Regions from separate parts of the Noviherbaspirillum sedimenti genome, predicted to be linked through region 2. Evidence: predicted binding sites of a transcription regulator. Region 2 holds the regulator's gene; the other holds the start of a gene.

Region 1 (3,411 bases), 1.7 Mb from region 2:
CTGTGGCAAGCCTTCACCGCGCCGCAGCCGGTGGTGCTGCTGATCGACGAGATCGACAAGGCGGATATCGAATTCCCCAACGACTTGCTGCGCGAACTGGACCGCATGGAATTCTATGTGTATGAGACGCGCGAGATGGTCACGGCCCGCCACCGGCCGCTGGTGATCATCACCTCGAACAATGAAAAGGAATTGCCGGACGCCTTCCTGCGCCGCTGCTTCTTCCACTACATCAAGTTCCCCGACAAGGATACGATGCAGGACATCGTCAAGGTGCATTTCCCGCACCTGAAAAAGGATTTGCTGGCGCAGGCCCTGCAAACCTTTTATGAAGTGCGCGAAGTGCCGGGTCTGAAGAAAAAGCCGTCGACATCGGAATTCCTCGACTGGCTCAAGCTCTTGCTGGCCGAGGACATTCCGGCTGAAGCCCTGCGCAGCCAGGATGCCAAGCTAGTGGTGCCGCCGCTGCACGGCGCCCTGCTCAAGAACGAGCAGGACGTGCACCTGTTCGAGCGCCTGCTGTTCATGGCGCGCAACAACCGCTGAGCAGCGCAGCCATGCCGGGCGCCAGGGGATTGCCGTGCTGATCGATTTCTTCTTCACGCTGAAAGACGCGAAAATTCCGGTCTCGATCAAGGAATTTCTGCTCTTGCTGGAAGCCCTGCACAAGGGCGTGATCGGCCCCTCGCTGGATGATTTTTATTATCTGGCGCGCACCACCCTGGTCAAGGATGAAGCGCACTATGACAAGTTCGACCAGGCTTTCGGTCTGTATTTCAAGGGCATCGCCGCAACTTTCGGAGAAAACAGCCAGATCCCGCTGGATTGGCTGATCCAGCGCATGCAACGGGAACTGACGCCCGAGCAGATTGCGCAACTGGAAAAATTCGGCTACGACAAGCTGATGGATCGCCTGCGCGAGCTGCTGGAGGAACAGAAGGAACGCCACGAAGGCGGCAGCAAGTGGATCGGCACCGGCGGCACCTCCCCTTTCGGCCATGGCGGCCACAATCCTGAAGGCATACGGATCGGCGGCGAATCGCGCAACCGCAGCGCAGTCAAGGTGTGGGAAGCGCGTGCCTACCGCGATTACGATAGCGAGCGCGAACTTGGCACGCGCAACATCAAGGTGGCGCTGCGCCGCCTGCGCAAGTTCGCCCGCGAAGGCGCGCAGGAAGAACTGGCGCTGGACGACACCATCCGCGCCACCGCCAACAATGCCGGCTATCTGGATATCAGAATGCAGCCGGAACGCAAGAACAATGTCAAAGTCCTGATGCTGCTCGATGTCGGCGGCAGCATGGACGACCATATCGCCCGCACCGAGGAATTGTTTTCCGCCGCCAGTGCGGAATTCAAGAACATGGAGTTCTTTTATTTCCACAACTGCGTCTACGATTACCTCTGGAAGAACAACCGCCGCCGCCATGCCGAAAAATTCCCGACCTGGGATGTGCTGCGCAAATATACGCCGGATACCAAGCTGATCTTCGTCGGCGACGCCACCATGAGTCCGTATGAAGTCCTGCAACCGGGCGGCTCGGTGGAATACAACAACGACGAAGCCGGCGCCAACTGGCTGCAGCGCTTTACCCAGGCTTTTCCGAAATTCATCTGGCTGAACCCGGAACCGGAAGGCTTGTGGCAATATCGCCAGTCGATTGCCATCATTCACCAGATCATGCAGGGAAAAATGTTCCCGTTGACGCTGGACGGGCTGGAGCGTGGCATGCGCATGTTGAGCAAATAGGCGGCTGCAGGCGAGCCACACATTACCTTTATCGCAACAAAAATTGCTCATGCAGAAATTGCTGGAAAAGAGTAATCTGATGGCTGTAAAATTTCTACTGTATAAATAAACAGTTTTTGTATTCACTCATCATCCTGCATGGCCACCAAAAAATCCTCTTCCGATTACAGCGAATCATCGATCCGGGTCCTGAAAGGACTCGAACCCGTCAAGCAGCGGCCGGGCATGTACACCCGCACGGAAAACCCCCTGCACATCATCCAGGAAGTGATCGACAACGCCTCCGACGAGGCGCTCGGCGGCTTCGCCCAGAATATCCTGGTCACCCTCAACACCGACGGCAGCGTCAGCGTCGAAGATGACGGCCGCGGCATCCCGGTCGGCCTGCACCCGGAAGAAAAGGTGCCGACCGTGGAAATCGTGTTTACCCGCCTGCATGCCGGCGGCAAGTTCGACAAGGGCTCGGGCGGCGCCTATTCGTTTTCCGGCGGCTTGCACGGCGTCGGCGTATCGGTCACCAATGCGTTATCAACCCGTCTGGCAATCACGGTCTGGCGCGAAGGCCGCGCGCATGACATGGCCTTTGCCGACGGCGACGTGATCGAAAAACTGAAATCGCGCAGCCTGGCCAAGGATGAAAAGCGCTCCGGCACGAAAGTGACGGCCTGGCCCAATGCCAAATACTTCGATTCGGCAGCGATCCCGCCGGGCGAATTGCAACGTCTGCTGCGCTCGAAAGCAGTGCTGCTGCCCGGCGTAAAAGTCACCCTGGTCAATGCGAAAAATGGCGACACGCAAAGCTGGCAATACGACCAGGGTTTGCGCGGCTACCTGGTCGAATCGCTGGCGCAAGCCTCCGGCGCCGATCCGGTGATCCCGTTGTTCGAGGGCGAACAATATGCGAATGCCGATGCTGAAGGCTTCGCCGAAGGCGAAGGCGCGGCCTGGGTGGTGGCCTGGACCGAGGACGGCAATGTAGTGCGCGAATCCTATGTCAACCTGATTCCGACTTCCGCCGGCGGCACGCACGAATCGGGCTTGCGCGATGGCCTGTTCGGCGCGGTGAAAAGCTTTGTCGAGATGCACTCGATGCTGCCCAAGGGCGTCAAGCTCTTGCCGGAAGACGTATTTGCCCGGGTCTCCTTCGTGCTGTCGGCCAAGGTGCTGGACCCGCAATTCCAGGGCCAGATCAAGGAACGCCTGAATTCGCGCGATGCGGTCCGGCTGGTGTCGGGCTATTCCAAGCCGGCGCTGGAATTGTGGCTGAACGAACACGTCGATTACGGCAAGAAGCTGGCCGATCTGGTGATCAAGCAGGCGCAGTCCCGCTTGCGCTCGGCGCAAAAGGTGGAAAAGAAAAAATCTTCCGGCGTCGCCGTTCTGCCGGGCAAGCTGACCGATTGCGAATCCAGCGACATCACCCGCAACGAACTGTTCCTGGTCGAGGGCGATTCCGCCGGCGGCTCGGCCAAGATGGGCCGCGACAAGGAATTCCAGGCGGTCCTGCCGCTGCGCGGCAAGGTATTGAACTCCTGGGAAACCGAACGCGACCGCCTGTTTGCCAACAACGAAATCCACGACATCTCGGTGGCGATCGGCGTCGATCCGCACGGCCCCAACGATACCCCCGACCTGTCGGGCCTGCGCTACGGCCGCATCTG
Region 2 (3,411 bases):
GGGAACCTTGTAAATTGAAAGAATGAGCGATGCGGCAAATGGACGATGCGTTGTCTGTCCCTTGCCGCGTAATGGCGCTATTTTAAATGAACCTGCCCCAAACCGACACCACCCTCTTCAAACGCCTGCGTTTTATCCTTGTTGAAACTAGTCGAGCTGGCAACATCGGCGCAGCGGCGCGCGCCATGAAAACCATGGGTTTTTCCGAACTGGTGCTGGTCAATCCGCGTTGCCCGGAACCTGCGCGCGACGAGGAAGCAGTGGCGTTCGCCAGCGGCGCCCAGGATGTGCTGGAAGGCGCCCGCATCGTCGGCTCGATCGACGAGGCGCTTTCCGGTTGCAATTTCGCTGCGGCGGTGAGTGCGCGTCTGCGCGAATATTCGCCGCCGGTGGTGACGCCGCGCACGCTTGCCGAGCAACTGGCGGGCGACGCCGGTTTGCAGGCGGCACTCATGTTCGGCAACGAGCGCTTCGGTTTGCCCAATGAGGCGGTAGAAAAATGTAATGTCCTGATCAATATTCCTGCCAATCCGGATTACAGCTCGCTGAACCTGGCGCAGGCGGTGCAGGTGCTGGCCTATGAAGGCCGCATGGCCGCAACCGCGGGCAAGCTGGGTGACAGCGGCATTGGCTTCAAGGGCGAGGCCGCCAGCGTCGAGCAGGTCGAAGGCATGTATGCGCATCTGGAACAGGCACTGGTGGCGATCGATTTCCTCAATCCGGACAGTCCGAAAAAGCTCATGCCGCGCATCAAGCGGCTGTTTTCACGTACCGCGCTGGAGACGGAGGAAGTCAATATTCTGCGTGGCATGGCGCGCCAGATGCTGGCAATGGCAAAATCCGACAGGAAAGAGAAATAACCTGGAATAAAAATATGCCGTTCCGGTTTGGACGCCCGAAGCGCCCGCAAACACCCCGCGTTAAGTGAGAGGGGAAGCGCGAAATGCTTGCATCACCGGAACGGCACTGAAAACGATCCTCGATCAATACACCTTGGACAGTTGAATTTAATCAATAGTTCCTGGCTGGCCGGGATATCAATTCCAGCTGCGCAGCAAGCCGACCGCCAGGCCTTCCAGGGCAAAATCCTCCTGGTCCGGATTGACCCGGATCGGTTTGAAATCCGGGTTTTCCGGCAATAGTTCGATCACGGACCCCGACTTCTGGTAGCGCTTGACCGTCACATCGTCGCCCAGGCGGGCCACGATGATCTGGCCATTGCGGGCAGTATCGGTTTTTTTCACGGCCAGCAGATCACCATCGAGAATGCCGGCATCGCGCATTGACATGCCGCGCACCTTCAGCAGGAAATCCGGCTTGGCGGAAAACAGTGCGGGATCGACGTTATAGGTGCTTTCGATGTGTTCCTGTGCCAGGATCGGCGAGCCCGCTGCCACGCGTCCCACCAGTGGCAGGGCGAGTTGCATCAGCGCCGGGTGCGGCAGCGCCATTTGCGTATTGCGCCCGCGGCCCGGCGCGCCCGTCGTGCTTTCAATCAGGCGAATGCCGCGTGAGGTGCCGGGCGAGAGTTCGATGGCGCCCTTGCGCGCCAGCGCCTGCAGGTGTTCTTCGGCGGCGTTGGCCGAACGAAAACCCAGTTCGGCGGCGATTTCAGCGCGGGTTGGCGGAAAGCCCGTATTTTCAATGGCTTCGCGGATCAGATTGAGGATTTGTTCCTGGCGGGCGGTAAGTTTCAGCATGGGCGATCCGTGAGTAAGAGGCAGCGTTACGCTGTCTGGATAAACAGTCTGTAATTTTATACAGTATTGATGTGATTGCAAGCGCTATTTCCCGAAGATTCTGCCGTGAAATAGCGGTAAGCGTTTGAAAGCCTTGAGTTTTATTGAAATACAAGGCAAAATCTTGGGTTTTCCTCTTCCCACACTCGTCTTGACGCCGGGGTGGGCAATTTCTTAATCTGTCCAAAAGGAGATTACATGCGTCATTATGAAATCGTATTTATCGTGCATCCGGATCAAAGCGAGCAAGTGCCCGCAATGATCGAGCGCTACAAAGCCATCGTCACCACCCGCGGCGGCCAGATCCACCGCGTGGAAGACTGGGGCCGCCGTCAGATGGCTTACCAGATCGACAAACTGGCCAAGGCGCACTACGTCTGCCTGAACATCGAGTGCGACGCCGAGACCCTGGCTGAAATCGAAACCGGCTTCAAATTCAACGATGCTGTGCTGCGTCACCTGACCGTTCGTCTGAAGAAGGCTGAAACCACGCCGTCGCCGATGATGAAGGCTGTGCAGAAGGAAGACGCCGCCAAGAGCCATCGCAGCGAAGCGCCTGCCGCATAATTGACGAAACAAGGGGCGTGAACCGGTTCGAACTGCAGGCCTGCATTGCCGAGCGCGACGTCTTGCGCTACACACCGGCAGGCATCCCGATTGTGAATGGCAGATTGCTGCACACATCGAAGCAGGTGGAAGCAGGAGTGGAAAGGCTGGTCGAATTCGAAATTGCCGCGCTTGCCGCGGGCGAGATTTCGGGGCGATTCAGCCAGGCGGAATTGGGTACAAGTTACCAGTTCAACGGCTTCCTGGCTCGCAAGAACCGCAACAGTAAAAGCCTCGTGTTTCATATTATTGAAATTATTGCGGGAAAGAATCCTTGAGATTGGGGACAGAGTTAAACGAAGTGGTACTCTGTCCTCAACTGATTAAGGTGAAAGCGGTACTCTTTCCCAACATGACAAATACAGATTTAGGAGCCAAAAATGGCATTCGGTAAAAAATTCGACAAGAACAAGCTCAAGGAAAAACGCAAGCAGCAAAACCCGCTGTTCAAGCGCAAGAAATTCTGCCGCTTCACCGCAGCACACGTTGAACAGGTGGATTACAAGGACGTCGACACCCTGAAGGACTTCGTCCAGGAAAACGGCAAGATCATGCCGGCACGCCTGACCGGCACCAAGGCACACTACCAGCGCCAGGTGGATACCGCCATCAAGCGCGCGCGCTACCTCGCCTTGCTGCCGTACACCGATCTGCACAACGCGTAATCGACGACCGAGAACTAGGAGAAAAACATGCAAGTCATTCTGTTGGAAAAAGTCGTCAATCTCGGCAACCTCGGTGAAGTCGTCAAGGTCAAGGATGGTTACGCCCGTAACTTCCTGATCCCGCAACGCAAGGCCCGTCGCGCCACCCAGACCGCGATCGCCGAATTCGAAGCCAAGCGCGCCGAACTGGAAAAAGTCGCCGCCGAAAAACTGGCAGCAGCGCAAGCCCAGGGCGAGAAGCTGAACGGCCAGACCATCCAGGTTTCGCAAAAGTCCGGTGTTGATGGCCGTCTGTTCGGTTCCGTCACCAACCACGACATCGCTGAAGCCCTGACCAAGCAAGGTTTCGCGGTCGAGAAGTCGCAAGTCCGCCTGCCGCAAGGTCCGCTGAAAATCGCTGG

What was found. The regulator LexA, encoded in region 2, represses DNA repair genes until DNA is damaged. The targets are predictions, from matches to a motif close to ACTGTATNNNNATACAGT.
Region 1: a site for LexA is predicted at 1,847-1,864, ahead of D3878_RS08765 (DNA topoisomerase IV subunit B). Genes of this name have one in related genera too.

What each region holds. Positions count from the first base shown of each region.
Region 1 is NZ_QYUQ01000002.1:1,862,185-1,865,595, forward strand. Features, by position in the region: gene D3878_RS08755 (AAA family ATPase) at 1-546, shown strand, start outside; gene D3878_RS08760 (vWA domain-containing protein) at 581-1,750, shown strand; gene D3878_RS08765 (DNA topoisomerase IV subunit B) at 1,889-3,411, shown strand, end outside.
Region 2 is NZ_QYUQ01000002.1:117,046-120,456, forward strand. Features, by position in the region: gene D3878_RS00610 (RNA methyltransferase) at 87-860, shown strand; gene lexA (transcriptional repressor LexA) at 1,038-1,700, opposite strand; gene rpsF (30S ribosomal protein S6) at 1,938-2,306, shown strand; gene priB (primosomal replication protein N) at 2,324-2,623, shown strand; gene rpsR (30S ribosomal protein S18) at 2,726-3,010, shown strand; gene rplI (50S ribosomal protein L9) at 3,038-3,411, shown strand, end outside.